Regions from separate parts of the Azospirillum sp. ST 5-10 genome, predicted to be linked through region 3. Evidence: predicted binding sites of a transcription regulator. Region 3 holds the regulator's gene; each other region holds the start of a gene.
What was found. Region 3 encodes PhoB, which activates phosphate uptake and scavenging genes when phosphate is short. Its sites were predicted from a motif close to TNTCATAAAACTGTCA; they were not measured.
Positions count from the first base shown of each region.

Region 1: ugpB (sn-glycerol-3-phosphate ABC transporter substrate-binding protein UgpB) is a predicted target of PhoB. The motif match lies at 2,199-2,214, and genes of this name have one in related genera.
Region 2: ACSBPG_RS04405 (PhoX family protein) is a predicted target of PhoB. The motif match lies at 2,504-2,519, and genes of this name have one in related genera.
Region 4: ACSBPG_RS26805 (DUF47 domain-containing protein) is a predicted target of PhoB. The motif match lies at 5,469-5,484, and genes of this name have one in related genera.

Region 1 covers NZ_JBPJSP010000033.1:60,475-67,718, reverse strand. The annotation lists gene ACSBPG_RS26750 (hypothetical protein) at 1-19, shown strand, start outside; gene ACSBPG_RS26745 (DedA family protein) at 105-773, shown strand; gene ACSBPG_RS26740 (DUF1329 domain-containing protein) at 782-2,107, shown strand; gene ugpB (sn-glycerol-3-phosphate ABC transporter substrate-binding protein UgpB) at 2,344-3,660, shown strand; gene ugpA (sn-glycerol-3-phosphate ABC transporter permease UgpA) at 3,796-4,680, shown strand; gene ugpE (sn-glycerol-3-phosphate ABC transporter permease UgpE) at 4,677-5,525, shown strand; gene ACSBPG_RS26720 (sn-glycerol-3-phosphate import ATP-binding protein UgpC) at 5,527-6,597, shown strand; gene ACSBPG_RS26715 (VOC family protein) at 6,728-7,147, shown strand.
Region 2 covers NZ_JBPJSP010000003.1:9,814-17,057, reverse strand. The annotation lists gene ACSBPG_RS04410 (alkaline phosphatase D family protein) at 1-173, shown strand, start outside; gene ACSBPG_RS04405 (PhoX family protein) at 315-2,360, opposite strand; gene ACSBPG_RS04400 (outer membrane protein) at 2,618-3,292, shown strand; gene gspG (type II secretion system major pseudopilin GspG) at 3,270-3,737, shown strand; gene ACSBPG_RS04390 (type II secretion system protein) at 3,721-4,140, shown strand; gene ACSBPG_RS04385 (prepilin-type N-terminal cleavage/methylation domain-containing protein) at 4,130-4,525, shown strand; gene ACSBPG_RS04380 (prepilin-type N-terminal cleavage/methylation domain-containing protein) at 4,522-5,112, shown strand; gene ACSBPG_RS04375 (PilN domain-containing protein) at 5,116-6,093, shown strand; gene gspM (type II secretion system protein GspM) at 6,090-6,704, shown strand; gene ACSBPG_RS04365 (hypothetical protein) at 6,701-7,244, shown strand, end outside.
Region 3 covers NZ_JBPJSP010000001.1:194,265-201,508, reverse strand. The annotation lists gene pstC (phosphate ABC transporter permease subunit PstC) at 1-839, shown strand, start outside; gene pstA (phosphate ABC transporter permease PstA) at 832-2,163, shown strand; gene pstB (phosphate ABC transporter ATP-binding protein PstB) at 2,240-2,986, shown strand; gene phoU (phosphate signaling complex protein PhoU) at 3,030-3,755, shown strand; gene phoB (phosphate regulon transcriptional regulator PhoB) at 3,799-4,503, shown strand; gene ACSBPG_RS00970 (hypothetical protein) at 4,592-4,855, opposite strand; gene ACSBPG_RS00965 (DsrE family protein) at 4,876-5,316, opposite strand; gene ACSBPG_RS00960 (HesA/MoeB/ThiF family protein) at 5,340-6,128, opposite strand; gene ACSBPG_RS00955 (hypothetical protein) at 6,201-7,010, opposite strand; gene ACSBPG_RS00950 (hypothetical protein) at 7,189-7,244, opposite strand, start outside.
Region 4 covers NZ_JBPJSP010000034.1:5,039-12,282, reverse strand. The annotation lists gene ACSBPG_RS26820 (Crp/Fnr family transcriptional regulator) at 1-632, shown strand, start outside; gene ACSBPG_RS26815 (glycosyltransferase family 4 protein) at 639-1,919, opposite strand; gene ACSBPG_RS26810 (response regulator) at 2,342-5,293, shown strand; gene ACSBPG_RS26805 (DUF47 domain-containing protein) at 5,532-6,176, shown strand; gene ACSBPG_RS26800 (inorganic phosphate transporter) at 6,188-7,201, shown strand; gene ACSBPG_RS26795 (NUDIX hydrolase) at 7,204-7,244, shown strand, end outside.

The DNA of each region.
Region 1 (7,244 bases), on a different contig from region 3:
GTCGGGCGAGGACGCCTGAGACGAATTGGGCACCTGGCGATTCGGCCCCTGACAAAAGCATACCCCCATGCCATATTGGGGGCGGGCTCGGACACCGGGCCGAGGTGTTGGGTCCGTACCGCAGCGGCGCGTTCGGCGGGCTCGTCCGCAACCCGCAGGAGGTGCCGTTGGAGTGGATCCACTGGCTTCGTGAATGGGGCGACGCGTTCTATCCCGTTGCCTTCATCTGGTCCTTCTTCGAAGGCGAGACGTTCGTCATCTTCGGCGGCTGGGCGTCCTCGCTCGGCGTGCTCGACGTCAAGCTGCTGGTGGCGTCGGTCTGGCTCGGCAGCTTCTGCGGCGACCAGATGTGGTTCTGGCTCGGCCGCCGCTGGGGCGTGAAGGCGCTCGACCGCTTCCCCGCGGCCGGGCGGCGGGCGGCCACGGTGCACAGCTGGCTGGAACGCTACGGCGTCGGCTTCATCCTGACCTTCCGCTTCCTCTACGGGGTGCGCAACATCGCCTCGGTGGCCATGGGCACCTCGCACATGCCGTGGCGCAAGTTCCTGTTCTGGAACTTCATCGCCGCCGGCATCTGGGCCTGCAGCTTCGCCGGCGCCGGCTACATGTTCGGTGAGGCCGCCGCCTCGTTCGGCGAGTCCGGCACCAAGATCCTGCTCGTCGTCGCCGTGCTGCTGGTCGGCGGCGCCGTCGCCTGGAAGAGCGTGTCGTGGAACCGCCGCCGTCTCGTCGCCCGGCGGGCCGCCCTCGAATCGGCGGCTCCCGCCGAATAGGCGTGCCCGTGCGCCGGGCGCTCGCGACGTTCTGCCTGCTGGCCCTGCTGGTGCCGCCGGCCGCCGCCCAGGCGCCCGGCGGCCTCGGCGACGGGCTGACGCCGCTGGGCGCCATCCGCGGCGCCAACGCCCAGGGAACGATCCCCGCATGGACCGGCGGCTTGACGGAGCCGCCCAGGACCTTCGTCGCCGGCACCCACCATCCCGATCCGTTCGTCGACGACGGCCGCTGGTTCACCGTACGCGCCGCCGAGCTGGACCGCTTCGCCGTACGCCTGTCCGCCGGCCAGCAGGAACTGCTGCGCCGCTACCCCGACAGCTTCGAGCTGCCGATGTACCTGACGCGGCGCACCGCCGCGGCCCCCCAGCGCATCTACGACGCCACCGCCGTCAACGCCCGGCGCGCCCGGCTGGCGGAGAACGGGCTGGCGGTGCGCGACGTCGGCGCCGGCATCCCCTTCCCGGTGCCGGACAACGGGGACGAGGTGATGTGGAACCATGTGCTGCGCTGGCGCGGCACCGCCGTCAGCCGCATCGACGGCATCGTCCTGCCCGCCGCCGACGGCACCCTGGCGGTCGATCGCTACCGCGAGGACTGGCTGGCCGACCAGGACGCCGGCCCGGGCGGGCTGACGGCCTTCTCCTACAAGCGCACCGGACTGTCGCCGCCGGCCGTCGCCGGCGCCACCCTGCTGATCCGCGAGACGCTGAACCCGCTGCGCAACCCGCGTGCCGTCTGGTACCGCCCGGCCGGCAAGGGGGCGGCGGTGCGCGCGCCCGACTTCTCCTACGGCACGCCCGACCCAGCGACCGGCGGCGTGCGCACCGCCGACATGCTGGACATGTTCAGCGGCCTGCCCGACCGCTTCGACTTCCGCCTCGTCGGCCGGCGCGAGATGTACGTGCCCTACAACGCCTACCGCCTCAACATCGCGGCGCTGACGCCGCGTGACTTCCTCTGGCCGCCCCACCCCGACCCGGCCTTCCTGCGCTACGAGCTGCACCGGGTGTGGGTCGTCGAGGCGACCCTGAAGCGCGGCTACCGCCATCCCTTCCCACGCCGCACCTACTATCTCGACGAGGATTCCTGGCAGATCCTCATGGCCGATCACTACGACGCCAAGGGGGCGCTGGCCCGCTACGCCGAGGCGCACCCCATCGTCATCCCCGAAGTGCCGGTGCTGCTGCCCACCCTCGAGCTCACCTACGACTTCGCCGGCAACCGCTACGTGGCGAGCGGCCTCGACAACGCGGACCCGCCGCCGGCCTTCGACCGGCCGCTCAAGCCCGACGCCTTCTCGCCGGACGCGCTGAAGCCGGCCCGCCGCTGGTAAGGGCACGGACCCGCCCCGCACGCCGGTCATGTGCGGTTGCGAATGTACGCACGGTGCAAAATCCGTGCGTGCCGCGATTGCCGCTTGCGGCTGTCATAAAACCTTCATACCAATGAGATGCTTCGGCAACAGGACAAGACTAAGGAGCCGGGGCTCGGTGGCGCACGACGGATGACCGGCGCGCAGGCGCGCGGGACCGGTGGGCCGACCGGAGACCATGCACAGGGAGGCACAGGATGTTTCGACTCAAGGCTTTGCTGGCCGGCACCGCGCTCGCGCTGGTGGCGTCGGCCGGGTCCGCCCAGGCGGTCACCGAGCTGCAGTGGTGGCACGCCATGGAGGGCGGCAACAACGAGGTCGTCGAGCAGCTCGCCAAGGAATTCAACGAGTCCCAGGGCGACTACAAGGTCGTGCCCGTCTACAAGGGCAAGTACCCGGAGACGCTCCAGGCCGGCATCGCCGCCTTCCGTGCCAAGCAGGCGCCCCACATCATCCAGGTCTTCGACGTCGGCACCGGCGTCATGATGGCCGCCAAGGGCGCGGTGAAGCCGGTGGCCGAGGTGCTGCGCGAGGCCGGCGGCGCGTTCGACAAGAGCCAGTACCTCGCCGGCATCGTCGGCTATTACTCGACCTCGCAGGGCGAGATGCTGTCGTTCCCGTACAACAGCTCCTCGCCGATCCTCTACTACAACAAGGAGGCCTTCCGTAAGGCCGGCCTCGACGAGAACAAGCCGCCCAAGACCTGGCCGGAGGTGTTCGACGCCGCCCACAAGATCAAGGCGGCGGGCTGGCCCTGCGGCTACACCACGACCTGGCCGACCTGGATCCACCTGGAGAACTTCTCCGCCTGGAACAACCAGCCCTACGCCACCGACGCCAACGGCCTGGACAGCCTGACGCCCAAGCTGAAGATCAACAGCCCGATCAACGTCAAGCACTTCCAGACCCTGGCCGACATGCAGAAGGACGGCTCGTTCAGCTACGGCGGCCGGACGTCCGAGGCGAAGCTGAAGTTCCTCAACGGCGAATGCGCCATCCTGACCGAGTCGTCGGGCGGCCTCGCCGACATTTCCAAGTCGAAGATCGACTACGGCATCGGCCAGCTCCCCTACTACCCCGACGCCGCGGGGGCGCCGCAGAACACCACCCCCGGCGGCGCCTCGCTGTGGGTCTTCGCCGGCAAGAGCCCGGAGGAGTACAAGGGCGTCGGCAAGTTCTTCCAGTTCCTGTCGCAGACGGAGATCCAGTCCCGCCTGCACCAGGTCTCCGGCTACCTCCCGGTCACGCTGGCGGCCTACGAGGCCACCAAGACGTCGGGCTTCTACGACAAGAACCCCGGCCGCGAGACGCCGATCACCCAGATGATGGGCAAGGAGCCGACCGAGAACTCGCGCGGCGTCCGCCTCGTCAACATGCCGCAGGTGCGCGACATCCAGAACGAGGAGATCGAGGCGATGCTGGCCGGCAAGCAGGACGCCAAGACCGCGCTGGACAAGGCGGTCGAACGCTCCAACGCCGCCATCGAGCAGGCCGCCAAGGCGGTCGCGAAGTAAGGACGGGCCGCGTCGGTCCCCCCTCCCAGCCTCCCCCCATCTTCGACGGGGGGAGGGTTGGGAAGGGGGTCCGCACGGCCACGCCTCAACCGGCTCCCTCCCCCGCCGGTGGCGGGGGAGGGAGCAAGGATTCCCATGCAACGACGCGTCATCTTTCCCGGCAAGCTGCTGCCCTACCTGCTGGTGACGCCGCAGATCGTCATCACCGTCGTGTTCTTCTTCTGGCCGGCCTACCAGGCGCTGGAGACCTCGCTCTACCGCGAGGACCCCTTCGGCCTGTCCAGCGCCTTCGTCGGCCTCGAGAACTTCGAGCAGGTGCTGGGCGATCCCGGCTATCTCCATTCGCTGTGGATCACCGCGGTGTTCAGCCTGTCGGTGGCGCTGCTGGCGCTGGCCTCGGGGCTGCTGTTCGCCGCCATGGCCGACCGGGTGGTGCGCGGCAAGACCCTCTACCAGACCCTGCTGATCTGGCCCTACGCGGTGGCGCCGGCGCTGGCCGGCATGCTCTGGCTGTTCCTGTTCTCCCCGGCCATGGGCACGCTCGCCATCTGGCTGCGCCGCGCCGGGGTGGCCTGGGACCCGCTCCTGGACGGCGACCAGGCCATGCTGCTGGTGGTGGTGGCGGCGGCCTGGAAGCAGGTGTCCTACAACTTCCTGTTCTTCCTCGCCGGCATGCAGGCGATCCCGCGCTCGCTCCTGGAGGCTGCCGCGATCGACGGCGCCGGGCCGGCGCGGCGCTTCTGGACCATCGTCTTCCCGCTGCTGTCGCCGACCACCTTCTTCCTGCTGGTGGTCAACACGGTCTACGCCTTCTTCGACACCTTCGGCATCATCCACGCCGTGACCGGCGGCGGCCCGGCCAAGGCGACGGAGACGCTGGTCTACAAGGTCTACAACGACGGCTTCGTCGGCCTCGACCTCGGCGGCTCCTCCGCCCAGTCGGTGATCCTGATGGCCATCGTCGTGGCGCTGACCGTGATCCAGTTCCACTACGTCGAGCGCAAGGTGCACTACGCATGATCGAACGGCGCCCCGTCGGCCGGCTCGTCGCCCACCTCACCCTGGTGCTCGGCATCCTCGTCGTCGCGTTCCCGATCTACTACACCTTCGTCGCCTCGACGCGCACGACGGTGGAGATCCTCGGCCCGCCGCTTCCCCTCTATCCCGGCCCGCACTTCCTGGAGAACTACGCCGGCGCCCTGTTCGGCGGCGTCGGGCGCATCGGCGGGGTGGACGTGGCGCGCCTGCTGTTCAACAGCACGGTGACGGCGCTGGCGATCGCCGTGGGCAAGATCGTCATCTCGATCCTGTCGGCCTACGCCATCGTCTTCTTCCGCTTCCCGCTCCGGATGGTCTTCTTCTGGATGATCTTCCTGACCCTGATGCTGCCGGTCGAGGTGCGCATCCTGCCCACCTACAAGGTGATGGTCGACCTCGGCCTGGTCGACACCTACACCGGCCTGACCCTGCCGCTGATGGCGTCGGCGACGGCGACCTTCCTGTTCCGCCAGTTCTTCCTGACCATCCCCGACGAGCTGCTGGAGGCGGCGCGCATCGACGGCGCCGGTCCCTGGCGCTTCTTCAAGGACATCCTGCTGCCGCTGTCCAAGACCAACATCGCGGCGCTGTTCGTCATCCTCTTCATCTACGGCTGGACCCAGTACCTGTGGCCGCTGCTGGTCACCAACAGCAACGAGATGAACACGATCGTCATCGGCCTGTCGAAGATGATCTCCTTCGCCGACGCCGCCACCGAATGGAACCTGGTGATGGCGACGACGATCCTGGCCATGCTGCCGCCGGTGGCGGTGGTCGTCCTCATGCAGAAATGGTTCGTCAAGGGCCTGGTGGAGAGCGAGAAGTAACATGGCGAACGTCGACATCCGCGCCGTGCGCAAGTCCTACGGCGCCGTCCAGGCCATCAAGGGCATCGACCTCCACGTCGACGACGGCGAGTTCCTGGTGCTGCTCGGCCCGTCCGGCTGCGGCAAGTCCACGCTGCTGCGCATGGTCGCCGGGCTCGAGGAGATCACCGGCGGCGAGGTCGTCATCGGCGGCCGCGTCGTCAACGACCTGGAGCCCAAGGACCGCGACATCGCCATGGTGTTCCAGAACTACGCCCTCTACCCGCACATGAGCGTGTTCGACAACATGGCCTACGGCCTGAAGATCCGCGGCCTCTCCAAGACGGAGATCCAGGCCCGCGTCGACAAGGCGGCGGCGATCCTCGAACTCGGCCCCTTCCTGCAGCGCCGCCCGTCGCAGCTGTCCGGCGGCCAGCGCCAGCGCGTCGCCATGGGCCGCGCCATCGTCCGCGAGCCCGCGGTGTTCCTGTTCGACGAGCCGCTGTCGAACCTGGACGCCAAGCTGCGCACGCAGATGCGGGTGGAGATCAAGCGGCTGCAGGACCGCCTCGGCATCACCTCGCTCTACGTGACGCACGACCAGGTGGAGGCGATGACGCTCGCCGACCGGGTGATGATCATGAACCACGGCGTGGCCGAGCAGGTGGGCACGCCGCTCGAGGTCTACCAGCGCCCGGCCAGCCTGTTCGTCGCCGGCTTCATCGGCGCCCCGCCGATGAACGTGGTGGACGCCGCCCTGGAGACGGACGGCCGGACGGCCGGCCTCGCCGACGGCGTCCGCCTGGCGCTGCCCCGCCCCTACCCGGCCCACGCCGGCCGCGCCGTCAAGCTGGGGGTGCGTCCGGAAGACCTCGCCCCGGCCGCCGACGGTCCTCTGCGCGTGCGCGTCGACCTGGTGGAGGCGCTGGGCGCCGACACGGTGGTGCACGGCCGCCTGCCCGGCGACGAGACGCTGCTCGTCCGCATGCCCGGCCTGCCCGCCTGCCGCGCGGGCGAGACGCTGACCCTGGCCGCCCCGGCGGACGCCTTCCACCTGTTCGACCGCGAGACGGGGCGGCGGATCGACGGGTGAGCGCCGGCCGAGGACGCGGCGACGGGCACGGAAGGGTCCCGGCGTCGGGCCCCCCTCCGATTCCGCCATTCTTCGCGTTGGCAATCCGCAGTAAGCTCGTCGGGCTTTCCGCTTCAGGAGATTCCGCCCGATGACCGCCATCCAGCCCTTCCACCTCGCCTTCCCCGTCCGCGACAAGGAGGAGGCCCGCGCCTTCTACGCCGGCACGCTCGGCTGCGGCATCGGGCGCGAGTCGGACCACTGGATCGACTTCGACCTCTACGGCCACCAGATCGTCGCCCACGTCACCGCCGGGGCCGGGCCCAAGGGCCACAACCCGGTGGACGGCGAGGAGGTGCCGGTGCCGCACTTCGGCGTCGTGCTCGCCTGGGACGACTGGCACGCCCTGGCCGAGAAGCTGCGCGCCGCCGGCGTACGCTTCGTGATCGAGCCGCAGATCCGCTTCAAGGGGCAGGTCGGCGAGCAGGCCACCATGTTCTTCCTCGATCCCAGCGGCAACGCGCTGGAGTTCAAGGCCTTCCAGGACATGGGCCAGCTCTTCGCCCGCTGACACGCGGCGGCCGGGGAGTGGCGGCGCGGCGCCCCGGCCCCACGCTCGCTCGACGCTCCGCTCCTTCGCCGTCCGCCGCCGGGCCACCCCCGCCGAG
Region 2 (7,244 bases), on a different contig from region 3:
TGGTCTACGCCAACACCCACCAGCGCGGCTGGATGGTGCTGGACGTCACCCACGAGCGGGTCCGCAACGAGTGGTACATGGTCAGCACCGTGTTCTCGGAGGCCTACACGGTGACGCTCGACCGCGTGGTCGAGGTGCCGCGCGGCGCCAAGGCGATCAGCACCATCGTCTGACCCGTCCGAACGGAAACGGCGCGCCATTCGAAACGGGTGGCGCGCCGTTCTGCGTTGGTGGCCGCGTCGGTCCCCCCTCCCGGCCCCCCCGCGTATGTGGGGAGGGCCGGGAGGGGGCCGGTCCGACCGGCCTACGCCACCTCAGCTCCCGATGCGACCGCCGTCGGTGCGGCGGACCGCCACCACCGCCGACGCCGGGTGGCCGCCGGTCGGCCAGGTGCTGGTGCGCACCGCCTCGGCCGTGCGGTCGACGATGGTGCCGTCCTCGCCCGGGTGCTGGATGGCGCAGAAGAAGGTCGAGTCGTCCGGCGCCACCAGCGGGCCGCAGATCTCGGCCTCCACCGGGCCGACCAGGAAGCGCTTCACCTGGCGCGGGAAGCCGCCGGTGGTCGGCGTCACCACGACCTGGTCGTTGCAGTCCGGCGTCGCCGAGCCGGTGCCGTCGGTGGCGATGAACAGGTTGCCGGTGCTGTCGAAGGCGATGTTGTCGGGCGAGCCGAAGGCGTCGCCCTCGAAGGTCGGCACCCCGGCCACCGACACGTTGATGTTGGAGCCGGCGGGCGCCGCCGGGTCGCCGGCCAGCAGGAAGATCGACCAGGCGAAGCTGGTCGCGGCGTGGTCGTTGCCGGCCTCGGTCAGCTCGATGATGTGGCCGGCGGCGTTGCTGGCGCGCGGGTTGGCGCCGTCGACCTGGGCGGCGGTCCGCCGGGTGTTGTTGGTGCACACCACGTAGACCTTGCCCGAACCGCGCCAGTTCCCGTCGCGCGGCGCCTCGATGTCCTCGGGGCGGTCCATCGGCGTGGCGCCGAGCACGTCGGCCGCCTCGCGGGCGTTGATCAGCACGTCGGCCTGGTTGCGGAACTGCCCCGGGGCCAGCGCGTTCACCGCCTCGTACGTCATCGGCAGCCACTGGCCGGTGCCGTCGTCGTTGAACCTGGCGACGTACAGCGTGCCTTCGTCCAGCAGCGCGGCGTTGGCGGCGCGGTTGCCGCGGTCGACCGTGCCGTCGGAGACGAACTTGTAGACGTACTCGAAGCGCTCGTCGTCGCCGGTGTAGACGGCGACGCGGTCGGCGGCGTTCAGCACCGTCTGCGCCGCCTCGTGCTTACAGCGGCCGAGCGCGGTGCGCTTCTTCGGGCGGGCCGACGGGTCGTAGGGATCGAACTCGACCACCCAGCCGAAGCGGAACGGCTCCCTGGCGCCGGCGTCGGTCGACAGGTCGAAGCGCGGGTCGTAGAGGTCCCAGAACAGCGTGTAGTCGCTGGCGTTGGCGACGGTCGCCTGCCTGTTGACGTTGCCGAGCCGGGTGTGGATCGCCTTCAGCGTGGCGTCCGTCATCAGGTCCAGGTTGTTGAAGTATCCGTCGAAATTCTCCTCGCAGCTGAGATAGGTGCCCCACGGCGTCTGGCCGCCGGCGCAGTTGGCGAAGGTGCCCTTGATCACCGTGCCCGCCGGATCGGCCGGCGTCTGCAGCAGCGTGTCGCCGCGGGCCGGGCCGGTGACGTCCATCAGCGTCGTCGCGGTGACGCGGCGGTTGTAGGGGGAATTGACGTTCGGCACCCAGGCGCCGTCGACCAGGTTGATCTCCACCACCGTGCAGCCGAGCGACTCCATCTGGGTCTCGACCTGGTTCCGGGTCGGCAGGCCGTTGGTCACCGTGCTGTCGCGGCTGGACAGGATGGGATAGTCGGGGAACTGCAGCACGCCCGTCGCGTACTCGTGGTTCACGCACATGAGGTAGCTGGTGTGCGGCAAGCGGCCGCCCAGCTTCGCCGGCGCGCCGTAGGGCAGCGGGAAGAGCGCCACCATGTCGTTGTTGAAGCCGAAGCGCTTGGCCTGGTCGGCGCCGGACTGGTTGTAGATGTCGAACGGCCCGACGTTGGGGAACAGGGCGTCGCCCCACTTGATGACGACCTGCGGGGCGTAGCCCGGCGGCACCGTGACGGTGTCGGCCTGCGTCTGGGCGAGCGACTGGAACGTCAGCGGCGCCGGCGCCGCCTTGGCCTCGCGGGCGCCGCCCACCAGCACGCCGGGAACGGCGGCGGCGGCGGCGGCCAGCACGCCGCCGCGCAGGATCGCCCGGCGCGCCAGGTGGCGCTCCAGCACGTTCTCGAACGTGTTCTCCGGGGAGATGCCGCGCGACGCCAGATCGGCGCGCGCGTTGGCTTCGATGTCATACGGCTTCATGCAAACAACCTCCCTTGCGCGGCCCCGTGTTGCGGCCGCGATGCGCTGGAATCGTTTCAGATGTGCCCGAGAGGTTTGTAAGTAATATTACAGCAATATGAAATTGCTTGAGGAATGGAACTTATCAATAGCGTTCATGTGACTGTCATAAAATCGAAATTCTCTTCCCCTAAAAGCTCAGCGATTTTGCCCCACGGGCGGACGACCGCCGAGCGGTGCCATTCCGGCGGAACGATTGAGCAATGAAGGGAAGGAACATGAAGACATTTTCACGCCCGGCCGCGGTGATTGTCGCGGCGATCGGGGTCACGTGCGCGACGGCCGACGGGGCGGCGGCGCAAGGCCTGTACCTGCGCGGCGACGTCGGCGCCTCGTTCGGCCGCGACGTCGGCGGCTCGGTCGTCGAAGGCACCGGGTTCGCGGGCGACCTCGGCGAATCGCTCCTCCTCGAGGCCGGCGTCGGCTACCAGCTTCCCTACAACCTGCGCACCGACGTGACGGTGGGCTACCGCCCCGGCTTCGCGATCGACTCCAGCGAGACCCTCGGCGGCCTGTCGGTGTCCGCCGACGCCGACGTCACGAGCTGGTCGATCATGGCCAACCTCTACTACGACGTTCCCACCGGCACGGCCTTCACCCCCTACGTCGGCGGCGGCCTCGGCGTCGCCTTCAACACCGTCGACGACATCGACTACGCCATCGGCGCCGGCCGCATCCGCGAGGAGGGCGACACCAAGACGAACTTCGCCTGGTCGCTGCAGGCCGGCGTCGCCTACGCCATGACGGAGAACGCCACCATCGACCTCGGCTACCGCTACGTCGACCTCGGCGAATTCGAGACCGGCGGCTCGTCCACGGTCGGCACGGTGGAGTCGGCCGACGGCGACGTGCGCGCCCACGAGGTGAAGATTGGCCTGCGCTACCGGTTCTGATCCGTTCCCCGGGGCGAACCGGCCGGGCGCGCGGGGGCGCGCCCGCGCCGGCTTCACGTTGCTGGAGCTGCTGGTCGTCCTCGCCATCCTCGGCCTGCTGGCCGTGGTGGCGACGCCCCAGGTGCTGAAGTATCTCGGCTCGGCCAGGCACGAGACGGCGCGGGTGCAGGTGCAGAACCTGGGCACCGCGCTCGACCTCTACCGTTTCGAGACCGGCCGCTACCCGACGACCCAGGAGGGGCTGCAGGCGCTCGTCGCCGCACCGCCCGGGGTGGCGCGCTGGGCCGGACCCTATCTGAAGACGAAGGAGTCGCTGGTCGATCCGTGGGGCCGGCCGTACCACTACCGCAGCCCCGGCGAGCACGGGCCCTACGACCTCGCCTCGCTGGGCGCGGACGGGCAGCCCGGCGGGGACGGCGAGGACCGCGATGAGACGAGCTGGTAGGCACGCCGCCGCCGGCTTCACCTTGCTGGAGCTGCTGGTGGTGCTGGCGATCCTCGGATTGCTGACGGCTCTCCTGGTGCCGGCGGTCGCCGACCGTCCGGCGGCGGCCGCCGCCGTCGCCGCGCGCGACCTGACCACCGCCCTGCGCGCCACGCGGGCGGCGGCCCTGGCTGCCGACCGCCCCGCCACCTTCGTGCTGGACCCCGCCTCCGGCCGCTTCGCCGTGCCCGGCCGGCCGCCGCAGCGGCTGGCACCCGGCGTGTCGGTGGCGGTGACGGACGGTGCGCCGGCCGTGACCTTCTATCCCGAGGGCGGCGCCACCGCCGCCCGGTTCGTGGTGCAGCCCGGCGGTCACGGGGTGTCCGTCGACTGGCTGACCGGGGCGGTCCGCCATGAGCGCTGAGCGCCCGGCGGCGGGCGGCTTCACCCTGATCGAGGTGGTGGTGGCGCTGGCGGTGCTGGCGCTGGCCACCGCCGCCGTGCTGCCGCAGTTCGGCGGCGCCCTGCGCCTGGGCGCGGCGGCGGCCGACGCCCGCACCGCGGAGCTGGTGGCCCGGTCGGTGCTGGCGCGGCTCGTCGCCGAGGCGGGACCGGGACCCGCGACGCTCGACGGGACGGCCGGCCCGGACCTCGCCTGGCGTGCCACGCTCGTCCCGCTGGCGATCCCCGGCGTCGCCGCCGACGCGCCGCTGGTCCTGCGGCCGCTGCAGGCGACGGTCACCGTCGGCGCGCCGGACGGGGCGCCGCTGGCGCGTCTCGCCACCGTCGTGCTGGGCCGGCCGCGATGAGGACGGCGGCCGGCTTCACCCTGCTGGAACTGCTGATCGCCGCCACCGTGCTGGGGCTGCTCATGGCCGTGCTGGCCGGCGGCCTCCATTTCGGCCTCGCCGCCTGGCGCGCGGGGGAGCGCCGCGCCGACGCCGTCGAGGCGCCGGCCGCCGTGCAGGCCCTGCTGCGCGAACGGATCGAGCGCGCCTATCCCCTGTCGCGCCGCCGCGGCGAGCCGGCGATCCTCTTCGAGGGCGGGCGCGAGCGGCTGCGCCTCGTCACCGTCCTGCCGGCGCGCCTGGGGGTGCCGGGTCTGGCCGACGTGACCCTGTTCCGCGGCGACGACGCCACCCTGCGCCTCGCCTGGCAGCCGCTCGGCGGCGACCAGCCGGCGGCCTCGGCCACCCTGCTGGAGGGGGTCTCCGACCTGGCCTTCGCCTACTACGGCGGCGACACCCGCGTCGCTCCGGCGCGCTGGCGCGACGACTGGCTGGAGGCGGGCTTCCTGCCCGGGCTGGTGCGCCTGTCGCTGCGGCTTGCCGACGGCCGCCCCTGGCCCGACCTGGTGGCGGCGCCCGCCGTGACCGTCGATTCCCTGCTGGAGTGAGCCATGGCCGACCTCGCCGCCCGGTTTCCCACCTTCGTCCGGATCGCCCGGCCGGTCGCCGCCGCGGCGCGCTGGTGGCTGGCGGAGATGGCGGCGTTGCTGGCCGGCGTCGCCGGCGGGCGCAGCATGCCGCTGGTGGCGCTGGCCGCCGACGGCGCCCTGCCGGCGGACCTGCCGCCGGCAGGGCGCGCCGTCGAGCTGCGGCTGCCGGCGGCCTGGGCGCTCGCCAAGACGGTGACGCTGCCGGCGGCGGCCGAGGCGAACCTGCGCGAGGTGCTGGCCTTCGAGATGGACCGCGAGACGCCGTTCCGCGCCGCCGACGTGCACGTCCACGCCCGCGTCGCCGGCCGCGCCGGCCGGCAGATCCGGGTGGCGCTGGTCGTGGTGCCGCGCGCCATGGCGGCGCGCGCCGTCGCCGCCGTGTCCGGGCGCGGCCTGGCGGTGGAGCGGCTGAGCGTGGAGGCGCCCGACGGGATCGCCGACCTGTCCGACCCGGCCGACCGTCCGCCCCGCCGCCGCGGCTCGCGCCTGCTGCCGCTGCTGGCCGGCGGCCTGGCGCTGGCGGTGCTGGCCGTCCCGCCGCTGCTCAACGTCTGGCGTGCCGGCCGGCTGGACGCGCGGATCGATGCGCTGGGCGAACGGGCGGCGCTGGCCCTGCGCCTGCAGGAGGAGCTGGAGCGCCGCCGCGGCGCCGCCTCGGATCTCGACGCCCGCAAGGCGGCGGCGCCGCTGGCGCTGGCGGTGGTGGCCGAGCTGTCGGCCCGGCTGCCGGACGGGGTGTGGCTCGACGAGCTGCGGCTGGCCGCGGGCGAGGCGCACCTCACCGGCTACGCCCCCGCCGCCGCCGAGCTGATCGCCCTGCTCGACGCCTCGCCGCTGCTGGAGGGGGTGCGCTTCGAGACCGCCGTGGTCCAGGACCCGGTCCGCCGGCGTGAGCGCTTCCGCATCGCCGCCGCCCTGACGGGCGGGGGTGCGCGGTGAGCGGCGCGGCCGAGGTGCAGCCGGCCGGGCGCCCCTTCGGGCGCCTGCCGCCGCGCGTCGCGGCGCTGCTGGTGACGGCTCTGCTGCTGCTCACCGGCTGGGCGGTTGCGGTCGAACCCTACCGGGCGCTGCTGGCGCGCCAGGCGGCCGGCCTGGAGGAGCGCCGCGACCGGCTGCGCCGGCTGGAGCGCATCGCCGCCGGCATTCCCGCCCTGACCGGGGCGCTGGAAGCCGCCGCCGCCCGGCCGGAGACCGGCGATCCCCACCTCGCGGGCGCCGGCGACTCCCTGGCCGCGGCGGCCCTGCACGGCCTGGTCGGGCGGCTGGCGGCGCAGGTCGGCGTCACGGTGACGACGGTGACCCCGGTGGCCGCCACCGCCACCGCCGGGGACGCGGCGCTGGGCGGCCGGGTGGTCCTGGCGGTCGGCGCCACCGGGTCGCTGCAGGCGGTGCAGCGCCTGCTCCACGCGATCGAGACCGGGCGCCCGCGGCTGTTCGTCGAGGAGCTCGAACTCGTCAACCCCTCCACCACCGCGACCCGGCTGGCCGCCGACGGCCAGCCCGTGGTCACCGTCCGCCTGCGCGTCGCCGGCTACCGGAGGGCGTCATGACCCGCGCCGACGCGGCCTTCGCCGTCCTGTCGCTGCTGCTGGCGGCGGCGCTGGCGCTTCTGCTCCGCGACGGGCCGGCGGAGGGCGGGGAGGCGCCGGCCGCGGCCGTGCCGGCAGCGCCCGCCGTCGAGCCGGCGTCCGGCTTCGCGCCGCCGCCGCTGGCCGCCTTCGCCGCGGTGGTCGAGCGGCCCTTGTTCGTGCCCGAGCGACGGCCGGCTCCCCCCGCCGCGGCGGCGACGGCGGCGGTCGGCCTGCGCCTGGTCGGCATCGTCGGAGTCGGCGGCCGCACCGCGGCGGTGCTGCGGAGCGACGACGGCCGCACCGTCACCGCCGCCCCCGGCGAGGGCGGCGAGGGCTGGAGGGTGCTGGAGGTCGGCGTCGACCGCGTCGTCCTCGACCACGGCGGGGCGCGGCGGGAGCTGGAGCTGACGGCCCGTCCCGATGGTGGCGGCCGTCCCGGTGCGGCGCGCACCCCGACCCCGGGCGGCACCGCCACGGCGGTGCGCCCGCCGCCCACCGACGGCCGGCCGCGCGCCGTGC
Region 3 (7,244 bases):
GCATCGTGCTGTCGCTGGCGTTCGAGGCGATGCGCTTCTTCGCCGCCTATCCCGTGCTCGACTTCCTGTTCGGCCTGCAGTGGAGCCCGCAGACGGCGATCCGCGCCGACCAGGTGGGCTCGTCCGGGTCGTTCGGCGCGGTGCCGCTGTTCGTCGGCACCCTGCTGATCACCCTCATCGCCATGATCGTCGCGGTGCCGGTCGGCCTGATGGCGGCGATCTACATGTCGGAATACGCCCCGCCCCACGTCCGTTCGGCGCTGAAGCCGATCCTGGAGGTGCTGGCCGGCATCCCGACCGTCGTCTACGGCTTCTTCGCCGCCCTCACCATGGCGCCCTTCGTGCGCGGCATCGGCGAGTCGCTGGGCCTCGACGTCTCGTCGGAATCGGCGCTGGCCGCCGGCTTCGTCATGGGCGTGATGATCATCCCCTTCGTCAGCTCGCTGTCGGACGACGTCATCAACGCGGTGCCGCAGTCGCTGCGCGACGGCTCCTACGGGCTGGGCGCCACCAAGTCGGAGACCATCCGCCAGGTGGTCCTGCCGGCGGCGCTGCCCGGCATCGTCGCCGCGGTCATGCTGGCCGGCAGCCGCGCCATCGGCGAGACCATGATCGTCACCATGGCGGCCGGCCTCGCCGCCAACCTCACGGCCAACCCGCTCGAAGCGGTGACCACGGTGACCACGCAGATCGCCACGCTCCTGGTCGGCGACCAGGAGTTCGACAGCCCCAAGACGCTGTCGGCCTTCGGGCTCGGCCTCGTCCTGTTCGCCGTCACCCTGTCCCTCAACATGATCGCCCTGCGGGTGGTCCAGAAGTACCGGGAGAAGTATGACTGACATGGTCGAACAGGGCACACGGGAGATGACCGTCGCCCGGCCCCGGTCGCACTACCAGAGCGATGCGTTCGCCGCTCGGTTGCGCGCCCGCTACGCTGCGGAGCAGCGGTTCAAGGCCTACGGCATCGCCGCGGTCAGCCTGGCGGCGGTGATGCTGGTGGTCCTGCTCGGCACCATCTTTGCCCAGGGCTACACCGCCTTCTGGCAGACCCAGGTGCGCCTGGAGGTCCATTTCGACCCGGCCGAGATCGACCCGCAGGGCACCCGCGACCCGGCGGTGATCGGCCAGGCCAACACGATGAAGCTGCTGCGCGACGCGCTGGCGGCGCAGTTCCCCGAGGTGACCGGCCGGTCGGAGCGCCGCACCCTGTCCGACATCCTGTCGTCGGGCGCGCCCTACACGCTGATCCGGATGCTGCAGGAGAATCCCGACCTGATCGGCACGACGCAGGCCGTCTGGGTCAACGCGTCGGACGACGTCGACCAGTTCGTCAAGGGCTTCATCCCGCGCGACGTGCCGGAGAGCCAGCGCCGCGTCAACGACCTGCAGGTCGGCGCCATCGACGCGCTGACGGCCAAGGGCGACGTGGAGAAGCGCTTCAACACCACCCTGTTCACGGCCGGCGATTCGCGCGAGCCGGAGCAGGCCGGCATCTGGGGCGCCATCGTCGGCTCCTTCCTGACGCTGGTGGTGACCATGTCCCTGTCGGTGCCGATCGGCGTCGCCGCCGCCATCTACCTGGAGGAGTTCGCGCCGAAGAACCGCTGGACGGACCTCATCGAGGTGAACATCAACAACCTCGCCGCGGTGCCGTCCATCGTCTACGGCCTGCTCGGCCTGGCGGTGTTCCTCAACTTCTTCGGCATGCCGCGCTCGGCGCCGGTGGTCGGCGGCGTGGTGCTGGCGCTGATGACCCTGCCCATCATCATCATCGCCGCGCGCGCCGCGCTGAAGGCGGTGCCGCCGTCGATCCGCGAGGCGGCGCTGGGGGTGGGGGCGTCGCGCCTGCAGGCGGTGCTGCACCACGTGCTGCCGCTGGCCATGCCGGGCATCCTCACCGGCACCATCATCGGCATGGCGCACGCGCTCGGCGAGACGGCGCCGCTGCTGATGATCGGCATGGTCGCCTTCATCGTCGACGTCCCCGGCGGCTTCACCGACAGCGCCACGGTGCTGCCCGTGCAGATCTTCATGTGGGCCGACAGCCCGGAACGCGCCTTCGTCGAGCGCACCTCGGCGGCGATCCTGGTCCTGCTGGGCTTCCTCATCGCGATGAACGCCGTCGCGGTCATCCTGCGCAAGAAATTCGAGAGGCGGTGGTAACCCGATGAACATCCAGACCAACGTTCAGGCGTCCCCGGCCGTGGCCGCGCCCGCCGCCGCCACCCCCGGCGCCAAGATGGTGGCCCGGGACGTCAAGGTCTTCTACGGCGCCAAGCAGGCGCTCAAGGGGATCAACATCGAGATCCTGGAGAACCGGGTGCTGGCGCTGATCGGCCCCTCGGGATGCGGCAAGTCGACGTTCCTGCGCTGCCTCAACCGCATGAACGACACCATCGAGAACTGCCGGGTCGAAGGGCTGATCGCCCTCGACGGCGAGGACGTCTACGGCAAGCGGATCGACGCCGTGCAGCTGCGCGCGCGGGTCGGCATGGTGTTCCAGAAGCCGAACCCGTTCCCGAAGTCGATCTACGACAACATCTCCTACGGCCCCAAGATCCACGGCCTGGCCACCCACCGCGACGAGATGGACGAGATCGTCCAGACCTCGCTGCAGCGCGCCGGCCTGTGGAACGAGGTGAAGGACCGCCTGCGCGAGCCCGGCACCGGCCTGTCCGGCGGCCAGCAGCAGCGCCTGTGCATCGCCCGCGCCATCGCCGTCAGCCCGGAGGTGATCCTGATGGACGAGCCCTGCTCGGCCCTCGACCCGATCGCCACCGCGCACATCGAGGAGCTGATCGACGAGCTGCGCGAGAACTACACGATCGTCATCGTCACCCACAACATGCAGCAGGCGGCGCGCGTCTCGCAGAAGACGGCGTTCTTCCACCTCGGCGACATGGTGGAGTGCGACGACACCGAGGAGATCTTCACCAACCCGCGCGACGAGCGCACCCAGGGCTACATAACCGGTCGCTACGGCTGATCGGCGCCGGCGCGGTCGAACGCGTCCGGATGGGGGGAACGCCATGAGCAACGAGCACATCGTCCGTTCCTTCGCCCAGGAACTGCAGCGCCTGTCCAACCTCGTGACCCAGATGGGCGGGGTCGCGGAGGCGCAGGTCGGCTCCTCGGTGAAGGCGGTGGCGCGGCGCGACGTCGGCCTCGCCGCCCAGGTCATGCAGGCCGACCTGCGCCTGGACGAGTACGAACGCGAGATCGACCAGGAGGCGATCCGCCTGCTCGCCCTGCGCCAGCCCATGGCGCAGGACCTGCGGGAGATCGTCTCGGCCCTCAAGATCGCCGCCGACCTGGAGCGCATCGGCGACTACGCCGCCAACATCGCCAAGCGGTCGCTGGCGCTCGCCCAGGTGCCGACGGTGCGCCCGGCGGCGGCGCTGCCGCGCATGGGCCGGCTGGTCGAGGAGATCATGAAGGACGTGCTCGACGCCTACATCGAGCGCGACGTCGAGAAGGCGATCGCCGCCTGGCAGCGCGACGAGGAGCTCGACGACCTCTACACCAGCCTGTTCCGCGAGGTCCTCACCTACATGATGGAGGACCCGCGCAACATCACGCCGTGCACGCACCTGCTGTTCATGGCGAAGAATCTCGAACGGATCGGCGACCACGCCACCAACGTGGCGGAGACGATCCATTTCCTCGTCGTCGGCGAGCCGCTGATGATGGAACGACCGAAGAGCGACGCCAGCAGCTTCGCGGTGGTGACGCCGGAGGCGGACGGCGATGCTTGAGCAGACGCGGGCGCAAGAGGGGCGCCGACACGGTGGGGGAGTCATGAATTCGGCGTTGAAGCCGCTGGTCCTCGTGGTCGAGGACGAAGCCGACATCGTCACCTTGCTGAAGTACAATCTGGAGAAGGAGGGGTTCCGGGCGATCTCCGCCGGCGACGGCGAGGAGGCCCTGCTGCTCGCCAACGAGCAGACGCCGCACATCGTGCTGCTGGACTGGATGCTGCCGCTGATGTCGGGAATCGAGGTGTGCCGGCAGATGCGCCGCAATCCCAAGACCCGGGACATCCCGATCATCATGCTGACCGCCCGCGGCGAGGAGGCCGACCGGGTGCGCGGCCTCAACTCCGGCGCCGACGACTACATCGCCAAGCCCTTCTCGCCGACCGAGCTGGTGGCCCGCATGCGCGCCGTGCTGCGCCGCGCCGCCCCGGGACTGGCGGAGGAGACGCTGCGCTTCGGCGACGTGGTGATGGACCTGGCGGCCCACCGGGTGCGCCGCAACAACCGCGACGTCCATCTCGGCCCCACCGAGTTCCGGCTGCTGCGCCACTTCATGCAGCACCCCGGCCGGGTGTTCTCGCGCGAACAGCTCCTCGACGTGGTGTGGGGGCACGACGTCTACGTCGAGCCGCGCACCGTCGACGTCCACATCCGCCGCCTGCGCAAGGCGCTGAACGAGGAGACGGAGAGCGACCTCATCCGCACCGTCCGCTCCGCCGGCTACGCTCTCGACATGAAGTCCACGTGACGTGCTGATATGAAAATCGAAGATCGGAAGATCGAAGGATTGGGCGAGAAATCATTCTTTCATTCTTATAATCTTCCGATCTTCTAATTTATTCATCTGGTTTTCCCACCAACGCGACCACCGCCTCATTGAGGATCGCGATCTTGGGGGCGAAGCGGACGGCGTCGTCCTCCGCGATCCAGCCGATCATCATCGTCAGGGCGTGCGCCACCTGGCCGGTGAAGGCGGGCCCGCGGGCCCGCGTCTCGGCCACCAGGCGGCGGAGGTCCGCGTCATGGGGGACGCCGTCGAGGGCGGCGGCGGCCACCGCCTCGAAGCGGTTGGCGGCGTGGAGCACGGCGGGGTCGGTCATGGCTCGCACGGACAGAGGGATCACACGAACAGGGTGGCGCCGCCGGGGGTGACCTCGTTCAGGAAGGTCACCACGCCGCCGCGCTGCACCGGCACGTCGTCGCGCAGGCGGGCGCGCTCGGCCGGCAGCCCCAGCGCCTTGAGGCCCATCTCGCAGGCCATCACCGTGACGCCCAGGGCGACGCAGGCGCCCAGCAGCTCCTCGAAGGTGGCGAGGCCCTGCTTGGCGAAGTAGCGGTCGCGCTCGAGCGGCCGGCTGCCGTCGTCGGCGGCGTCCAGGTCGTGCCAGCCCAGCACGCCCGGCTCGTGCTCGTGCACCAGCGCGCGCAGCGCCCGGCCGGTGAAGAACAGGGTGACCCGGCGGTTGGTGGCGGCGGCGGCGCTGGCCATCACCAGCGCGTAGTGCACCCGGTCGAAGCCGCCGGAGAACACGACGATGGACAGGCTGTCGGGACCTTGCATGGCGGGCCTCCCCGCGAGAGCCGTCAATGGGCGGACAGGTCGGTGATGGACGGATGGTGCCCGCACAGCGGGCACTCCGGGTCGGGCTTCACGGCGATCCGGTGATAGCCGGCGTTGAGGGCGTCGACCATCAGCAGGCTGCCCGACAGGCTTTCGCCGACGCCCAGCAGCTCCTTCAGCACCTCGGTCGCCTGCAGGGTGCCGACGAGCCCGGCCAGCGCCCCCAGCACCCCCCCTTCCGAACAGGACGGCACCATGCCCCGCGGCGGCGGCTCGCGGAACAGGCAGCGGTAGCAGGGATGCTCGTCGCCGAGATGGGCCTTGAACGTCGACACCTGCCCGTCGAAGCGCAGCATCGCCGCCGACACCAGCGTGCGCCCGGCGAGATAGCAGGCGTCGTTGAGCAGGAAGCGCGTGGCGAAATTGTCGGAGCCGTCGGCCACCAGGTCGTACCGGCCGATCAGGTCCAGCGCGTTGTCGCGGGTCAGCCGGGTCTTGTGTGCCTCCACCCGGACGTCCGGGTTGAGGGCGGCCATGCGGGCGGCGGCGCTCTCCACCTTCGGCCGGCCGAGCGCCGACTCGTCGTGGATGACCTGGCGCTGCAGGTTCGACAGGTCGACCACGTCGTCGTCGACGACGCCGATCGTGCCGACGCCGGCGGCGGCGAGGTAGAGCAGCAGCGGCGACCCGAGCCCGCCGGCGCCGACCACGAGCACCTTCGACTGCAGCAGCCTCGCCTGACCGGTCCCGCCGACCTCCGGCAGGATGATGTGGCGCGAATAGCGGTGGAGCTGGGATTCGGTGAAGTCCATGGCGCCGAGCATAGCGCAGCGCGCCCGCCCTGCCTACGGATTCACGCCGGACCGTGCCGCAGCGCTGCCCCCTCAGACCAGCGCGAAGGTCATCTTGTAGGGCTGGTTGCCGGTCGTCGCGCCGCTGGCCTCCTCGGCGGCCCACTGCTGCAGGCGGGCCTCGCGCTCGCGGAAGATCTTGTCGATCGGCCGCTCCTCGGCGGCCGCGGTGTCGATGCTGGCGGTCTTCGGCACGAAGGTCAGGCGGAACGGCACCTCCTGGCCGCCGACGTCCGTGGGCGGCACGATGACCACCTCGTACTCGCCGGGCTCCAGCTTGTGGGTGGTGTTCTTCATGAAATCGCCGTTGGTGCCCGCCTTCATGGTGTCGCCGGAGGCGACCACCTTGCCGTCCTTGCTCATGATCGCCCAGCGGCTGTTGGGCAGGCTGAAGTCGATGTTGAAGTCGCCGCCCTGGACGACGTTGAGCGTGTGCTTCTGCACCCCGGAGTCGATGCCGGCGGCGTCGCGCGCGGTGCCGGTCAGGGTCGCCCCGGAGGCCAGCACCATGGCCGAGGAGCGCTGCGACACCTCCAGATCGTAGGCCCGGCCGTTCACCCCGCGGATCTGCTGCGAGATGATGGCGGTGTAGGAACCGGCCTGCAGCTTGGCGCTGGCGGTCGCGATGTCCTCGGCGGACTTCGCGTCGACGATGACCTCGTTGCGGTCGTTGACGATCTTGACGCTGGTGAAGGAGTTGTTGAGCTTGAAGTTGAACTCGCCCGGCTTCGACACCACGAACTGGCGGTAGTCGGTGGACATCCCCTTCGGTCCCAGCTCGCTGGTCGAGCCGGTGATCTTGAAGAGCTTCCAATCCGAGGCGTTGGGGATCGTCACGCCCATGGCCGCCAACTCCCTTGCTGCGATGCCCGGACCGCGCGCCGCGACGCCGCTTCGGCGAGCGATGCCAATTTAATAAAATGCAATCAAATTGTCAACCGGCGCTGCCGCTCGGGGCCGGCCGCAGCGGCGGCATCACCCGGGAAGTGTACACCGGCGCCGCGGGCGCGACAATCGGCGACTATTCGTTCGCGGCGGATTCCCGCGCCAGCAGCTCGTCCAGCTCGGCGACCTTGC
Region 4 (7,244 bases), on a different contig from region 3:
TGGCGGCGCTGGTGGGCACCGCCCAGGTGCGCGCCGTGCCGCGCGGCACCACCCTGTTCGTCCAGGACGAGACGGCCGACCGCTTCTACGTGCTGCTGCAGGGCTGGGTGAAGCTGTACCGCCTCACCCGCGACGGGGCGGAGGCGGTGGTCAACGTGGTGGCGGCCGGCGAGACCTTCGCCGAGGCGGCCATGTTCGCCAGCGGCCGGTTCCCCGTCTGCGCCGAGGCGGTGGTCGATTCCCGCGTCCTCACCCTGACCGCCGAGGGCTTCGCCCGCTGCCTGCGCGAGGACGACCAGATCGCCTTCGCCATGCTGGGCTCGCTGTCGCTGCGCCTGCGCCATCTGGTGCAGCAGATCGAGCAGCTCCAGGTGCAGCCGACGCCGCAGCGGGTGGGCAGCTTCCTCCTGCGCTTCTGCCCGGAAGGGCCGGGCTCGGCGGTGTTCATGCTGCCCTTCGACAAGGCGCTGATCGCGCGGCGCCTCGGCATGCAGCCGGAGACCTTCTCGCGGGCGCTGGCCAAGCTGCGCACCATCGGCGTCGAGGCGCACGGCGGCACCATCTCGGTGGCCGACCTGGACGAGCTGCGCCGCTTCTGCCACGCCGACGAGGAGGTGGCCGAGACGGACTGAGGCGCCTCACACGGGCGCGGTGTCGGCCTCGGTGTCGTCGTCGAACAGCGGGGCGGTGGCGATGCCGGCTTCGGGGGCCGCCAGCATGGTGCGGTAGACGCCGAGCAGCCGTTCGGCATGGCGCGCCGGGGTCGAGGGGTTGCGCCAGTAGCGTTCCCAGGCCGCGGCGCCGACCCGCGCGGCGACGGTGTCGTCGCCCAGCGCGCGCAGCGCGCCGGCCAGGGATTCCACGTCGCCGGCCTGCGTGAGGAAGCCGTCGATGCCGTCGTCGATGACGTCGGCCAAGGCGGTGGTGCGGGTGGTCACCAGCGGGATGCCGCGGGCCAGCGCCTCCATCGCCGACAGGCCGAACGGTTCGTACCACAGCGAGGGGAAGGCGATGGCGCGCGCCCGGTCCATCTGCTCCAGCACCCCGGCCCGGGTCTTCGGCCAGGGCAGGAAGGCGGCGTCGGGGTTGATGCGGCGCAGCTCGGATTCGTAGGGGCCGGCGCCGACGAAGGCCAGCTCGACGCCGGCGGCGCGCGCCGCCGCGGCCAGCACGCCCACCCCCTTCTCGCGGGCCAGCAGCCCCATGAAGACGACGCGGCGGTTGCCGGCGACCGGCGCCGGCGGCGCCTGCTCGATGTCGACCGGGTTCGGCACCACCACCGCGCGGGTGTCGGCCGGCAGCATCGGCCGCACGGCGTCGCGCGCGAAGGCGGAGGGGCAGATCAGGGTCAGCGGCCGGCGCCGCGCCGCCAGCGCCCGCTGGGTGGCGGCCTGGCGGGCCACCCGCACCAGCTTGCGCGCCGTCCCCTGGTGGTCGCAACTGGCGGTGGCGCAGGCGGCGGACAGCGGCCGGCGGGCGCAGGCGCGGGCCGTGCCGTGGTCGTAGTAGAGGCCGTTGGGGCAGGCGATGAAATAGTCGTGGAGCGTGAACGCCCAGGGCAGGCCGCTCTGGCCCGCCGCCTTCAGCACCGCCGGACTGAGCGCCCGGGTGTAGTGGTGCAGGTGCACCACCGTGCGCCGCGGCGCGTCGGCCAGCAGCGCCGCCAGGCGGCCCGCCGCCTCGCCGTTCCAGATCCCCTGGGCGGCCGCGCGCAGGGGGTTGCGCTCGGTCCACACGTCGCGCAGCCCCATGGCGTGGACGCGGACGCGCGGATGGTCGAGCAGCGGGCTCGTCGCGCCGACGGCGTGAACGTAGAGCACGTCGTGTCCGCGATCGGCGAGCGCGCGGGCGCTCAGGATGGCGATCTTGGTCGAGGCGCCGTCCACCTCGCCGTAGTCGGACACGATGGCAATGTTCATGCGGCTCGTCCTTCGGATGGGCGCCGGCCGGCGCGACAGGTCGCCGGACACATAAGCGTCGGTCCTCGGGGCCGTGAAGGCGGGGAAGGTGAGTACCTCCACCTCCGCCCGGCGGCCAACACCGATGCCGGCCTTTCCTCCCCGGATGGGACGGCGGCTGAGCGGGTTTGCCCGGGCCGGGCCGCATATGGCCCGGCCCGGGCAAACCTGCGGACTCTATGGTTTTGCGGGTTTTCCGAGCCCGCCCAAAGGTGGCCGGGGTTCGGAAAACCCGCTCAGGTGTTCCGCCTCCTGGTTGTGCGTGCGCTGTTCACACGCCGGAGCCCTGTGATATCGTCCGCCCTCGGGCGCGCCGGCGGCGCGGCCCGCGAGCGACATCGACCGTGCGCCGGCCGGCGGCCGGTCCGCCGGCGGAGGACCGGATGAGCGACGAGTTTCTGTTCGCCGACGAGGAGCCGGGAACGGATGCCGAGCCGGCGCAGGCGCGCGCGCCGGCCGAGCCGGTGGAGCCGTGGCTGATCCTCATCGTCGACGACGACCCGGCGATCCACGCCACCACCAAGATGGTGCTGCGCGGCTTCTCCTTCGAAGGCCGCCCGGCCCAGTTCCTGTCCGCCGCCACCGCCGCCGAGGCGCGCGCCGTCATCGACGCCACGCCGGGCATCGCCGTCGTGCTGCTCGACGTGGTGATGGAATCCGACGACGCCGGGCTGCGGCTAGTCCGCCACATCCGCAACGGCCTCAACAACCGGCGCGTGCGCATCATCCTGCGCACCGGCCAGCCCGGCCAGGCGCCCGAGCGCGACGTCATCCTCAACTACGACATCAACGACTACAAGTCGAAGACCGAGCTGACGGCGCAGAAGCTGTTCACCTCGGTGGTGGCGGCGCTGCGCGGCTACCAGGACATCACCGCCATCGAGCAGCACCGCCAGGGGCTGGAACGCATCCTCAACGCCTCCTCGGTGCTGCTCGACAAGCGCACCATCGCCGACTACGTCCGCGGTGCGGTGGGCCAGATCGACGCCGTCGTGCCGGGTTGCGCCGGCGCCCTGCTGGCCAGCCGGCCGGCCGGCGGCGAGGCGGTGCTGCTGGGCGGCGGCGGGCCGTTCGCCGGGCTGGCGGGGCAGCCGGTGGCGGCCCTGGCGGCCGACACCGCCGGCGTGCTGGCCGAGGCCTTCGACACCCTGCGCCACCGCTACGAGCGCGACCGCTCGGTGCTGGTGTTCCGCTCCACCTCCTGCGACCACGACACGGCGCTCTATTTGCGCCATCCGCGCCCGCTGAGCGAGGACGAGCGGCGGCTCCTGGAGGTGTTCGGGTCGAAGATCGCCGTCGGCTTCGACAACGTCCACCTCTACGAGGAGTTGAGCGCGCTCAACCGCGGCCTGGAGACCCAGGTGGCCGAGCGCACCCGCGCCCTGGTCGCCGCCACCGAGGCCGCGGAGGCGGCGCGCGCCGAGGCGGAGGCGGCCAACCAGGCCAAGTCGCTGTTCCTCGCCACCATGAGCCACGAGATCCGCACGCCGATGAACGGCGTGCAGGGCATGCTGGAGCTGCTGGAGTACACCCCGCTCACCCCCGAGCAGAACGAGCTGGTGGCGGTGGTGCGCGACTCCGCCGGGTCGCTGCTGACCATCATCAACGACATCCTCGACTTCTCGAAGATCGAGGCCGGCCGGCTCGACCTGGAGCGGGTGCCGGTGTCCCTGTCCGCCGTGGTCGAGGGGGTGGCGGACACCCTGGCGCCGGGGGCGCGCAAGAAGGACCTGGCGGTCATCGCCTACGTCGATCCCGACCTGCCCGAGGCGGTGCTGGGCGATCCCGTGCGCCTGCGCCAGGTGCTGTTCAACATCGCCGGCAACGCGGTGAAGTTCACCGACGCCGGGTCGGTCAAGATCCGCGCCGAGCCGATCGCGCTGCGCGACGGCCGGGTGACCGTCGGCATCACCGTCATCGACACCGGCATCGGCATCGCCCGCGACGTCCAGGCCCGGCTGTTCCGCCCCTTCACCCAGGCCGAGGCGTCGACCGCCCGGCGCTTCGGCGGCACCGGCCTCGGCCTGTCGATCTGCCGCCGCATCGCCGAGCTGATGGGCGGCGAGATCGGCGTCGAGAGCGAGCCCGGCAAGGGCGCCACCTTCTGGTTCACCTTCACCGCCGAGGTCGCCCCGCCGGAGGCCGAGGCGCCGCCGCCGCTCGCCGGCCTGTCGGTTCTGCTGGTCGACCCCGAGCCCGACGAGCGCCGCTTCCTCGCGCGCTACCTCGCCGCCGACGGGGCGCGGGTGGACGAGGCGGCGGATGCCGCGGCGGCGCGCGCGGCGTTGGCCGGCGCGGGCCGGGTCGACGTCGTCGTGGTCGCCGAGGAGGCCGGGCTGGAGGCCTTGCGCGCCGACCCGGCGCTGGCGGCGGCCGGCTGGGTGGAGCTGACGCGGCAGGTCCGCACCGGCACCCCCCGCGGTCCGGCGCTGGTGCCGCGGCCGGCCCGCCGCTCCCACCTGGTGCGCGGCGTCCTGGTCGCCGCCGGCCGCCGCGCCGGCGACCCGGAGGACGGTGCGGCCGCCGGGCGGCCATCCGGCACCGTGCCGGGCCGGGCGCCCTCGGTCGCCGAGGCCGTCGCCGGCGGCCGCCTGATCCTGGTGGCGGAGGACCACCCGACCAACCGGCAGGTGATCCAGCGCCAGCTCGCCCTGCTCGGCTACGCGGCGGAGCTGGCCGGCGACGGCCGCGAGGCGCTGGAGCGCTGGCGCAGCGGCCGCTACGCGCTGCTGCTGACCGACTGCCAGATGCCGGAGCTGGACGGCTTCGACCTGACCCGGGCGATCCGCGCGGAGGAGGTGGCGGCCGGCGGCCATCTGCCGATCATCGCCATCACCGCCAACGCCATGGAGGGCGAGGCGCAGCGCTGCCTGGCCGCCGGCATGGACGACAGCGTCGCCAAGCCGGTGGAGCTCGCCCAGCTCCGCCGCATCCTCGAGCGCTTCCTGCCGCACCCGCCCGGTCCGGCCGGCGCCGGTCCCGCCGAAGCGGCGGCCCCGGCCGAGGAGGCGCCGCTCGACCCGCAGGCGCTGGCCAGCCTGTTCGACAACGACACCGGCTTCGTCCGGGAGCTCCTGCAGGAGTTCCTGTCCTCCAACAAGGCCACCCAGGAGCGGCTGCTGGCGGCCCTGGAGCGCAGTGTCTGGGACGAGGTGCGCCAGGCCGCGCACAAGCTGGCGGGATCGTCGCGCACGGTGGGCGCGCGCGATCTGGCGGCGGTCGGCGACGCCATCGAGATGGCGGTGGTCGACAACCGGCTGGACGGTCTGGACGACCTGGTCGTCCGTGCCGGCCGCGAACTCGCCCGCGTCGAGGCGTACATCGGCCGGATGTAGCGCGGCGCTCCCGGCCCCGCCCGTCCGTGGAGCACGGAACGGGCGCGTTTCCCCCGCCCCCGCTCCTCCCCCTTCGATCCTCGCCGGGCAGGCGCCGGCGGCGCCGTGCCCCGACGCCGCCGGCGCGCGATCGCGGCTGCCCTGCGGGGCGGGGGCCGATTGCCGGCAGACATTGTTACAGTTTTATGATACGCCCGCCGCGAACACCGGATCGGGAATTCAGGGTCGGGGAAGAATCATGGTGCTGCGCCTGTTCCGCGCTCTCATGCCGAAAGAGGAGCGGTTCGTCGAACATTTCGCCGCTCACGCCCAGCGGCTGGTCGCCGCCGCGGACGCGCTGGCCGCGTTGATGGCGGCGCCCGCCGGCGAGCAGGCGGCGCGCGCCGCCGAGATCGGCGCCATCGAAAGCGAGGCCGACGCCATCACCCGCGAGACGATCATCGCCCTGCACCGCGCCTTCATCACGCCGTTCGACCGGTCCGACATCCACGCCCTGATCAACGCGCTGGACGACGCCGTCGACCTGATGGAGGAGGTGGCGGAGAACGCCGCCCTCTACGGCGTCGACCGCTTCGACCGCCACATGCAGGCGTTCGGCGGAGAGATCCAGAAGGCGGCGCGGGTGCTGGCCGACGTCATGCCGCTCCTGTCCGACATCACGCGCAACGCCGAGCGCATCACCGGCCTGTGCGACGAGGTGGGCAAGATCGAGAGCCAGGCCGACCGCCTGCTGCGCACCGCCCTGTCGGAGCTGATCGCCGAGCGGCCGGACACCATCGCCTTCCTCGGCCGCAAGGAGGTCTACGACCTGCTGGAGGCGGTGACCGACCGCTGCGCCAACGTCGCCGACGTCATCGAAGGCATCGTGCTGGACAACGTGTAGGGGCAGGCCATATGGATCCGGTCCTTCTCAGCCTGCCGGCGCTGATCGCCATCATCGCCGTCGCCCTGATCTTCGACTTCATCAACGGCCTGCACGACGCCGCCAACTCCATCGCCACCGTGGTCTCGACCCGGGTGCTGTCGCCCAAGCTGGCGGTGGCCTGGGCGGCCTTCTTCAACTTCATCGCCTTCACGGTGTTCGGCCTGCACGTCGCCCGCACCGTCGGCACCGGCATCGTCGATCCGCTGATCGTCGATCCCTTCGTGATCCTGGCGGCGCTGGCCGGGGCCATCCTGTGGAACCTGTTCACCTGGTGGCTGGGCTTCCCGTCGTCGAGCTCGCACGCCCTGATCGGCGGCATCGCCGGGGCCGGCATCGCCAAGGCGGGGACGGCGGCGCTGGTGACGAGCGGCTTCCTCAAGACCGCCGTGGCCATCGTGCTGTCGCCCTTCACCGGCTTCGTCCTGGCGCTGCTCCTCGTCCTGGCGGCGACGTGGGTGTTCCACCGCACCGCCCCGTTCCTCGCCGACCGGCTGTTCCGGCGCCTGCAGCTGCTGTCGGCCGCCCTCTATTCGCTGGGCCACGGCGGCAACGACGCCCAGAAGACCATGGGCATCATCGCCGTCCTGCTGTTCTCCCAGGGGCACCTGGGCGACGAGTTCTACGTGCCGCTCTGGGTGATCCTCTCGGCGCAGGCGGCGATGGGACTGGGCACCCTGATGGGCGGCTGGCGCATCGTCCGCACCATGGGCTCGCGCATCACCGAGCTGAAGCCCTTCCAGGGCTTCTGCGCCGAGAGCGCCGGCGCCATGACCCTGTTCGGCGCGACCTACCTCGGCGTCCCCGTCTCCACCACCCACACGATCACCGGCTCCATCGTCGGCGTCGGCGCCGCGCGCCGGTCGTCCGCCGTGCGCTGGGGGCTGGCGGGGAACATCGTGTGGGCCTGGATCTTCACCATCCCGGCGGCCGGCGGCATCGCCTACGCCGGCTACCTCCTGATCCGGCTGGTCGGCCAGGGCTAGCGATGCCCAAGCGCGCGCCCCGCACCCAGTACGCAGCGTTGCC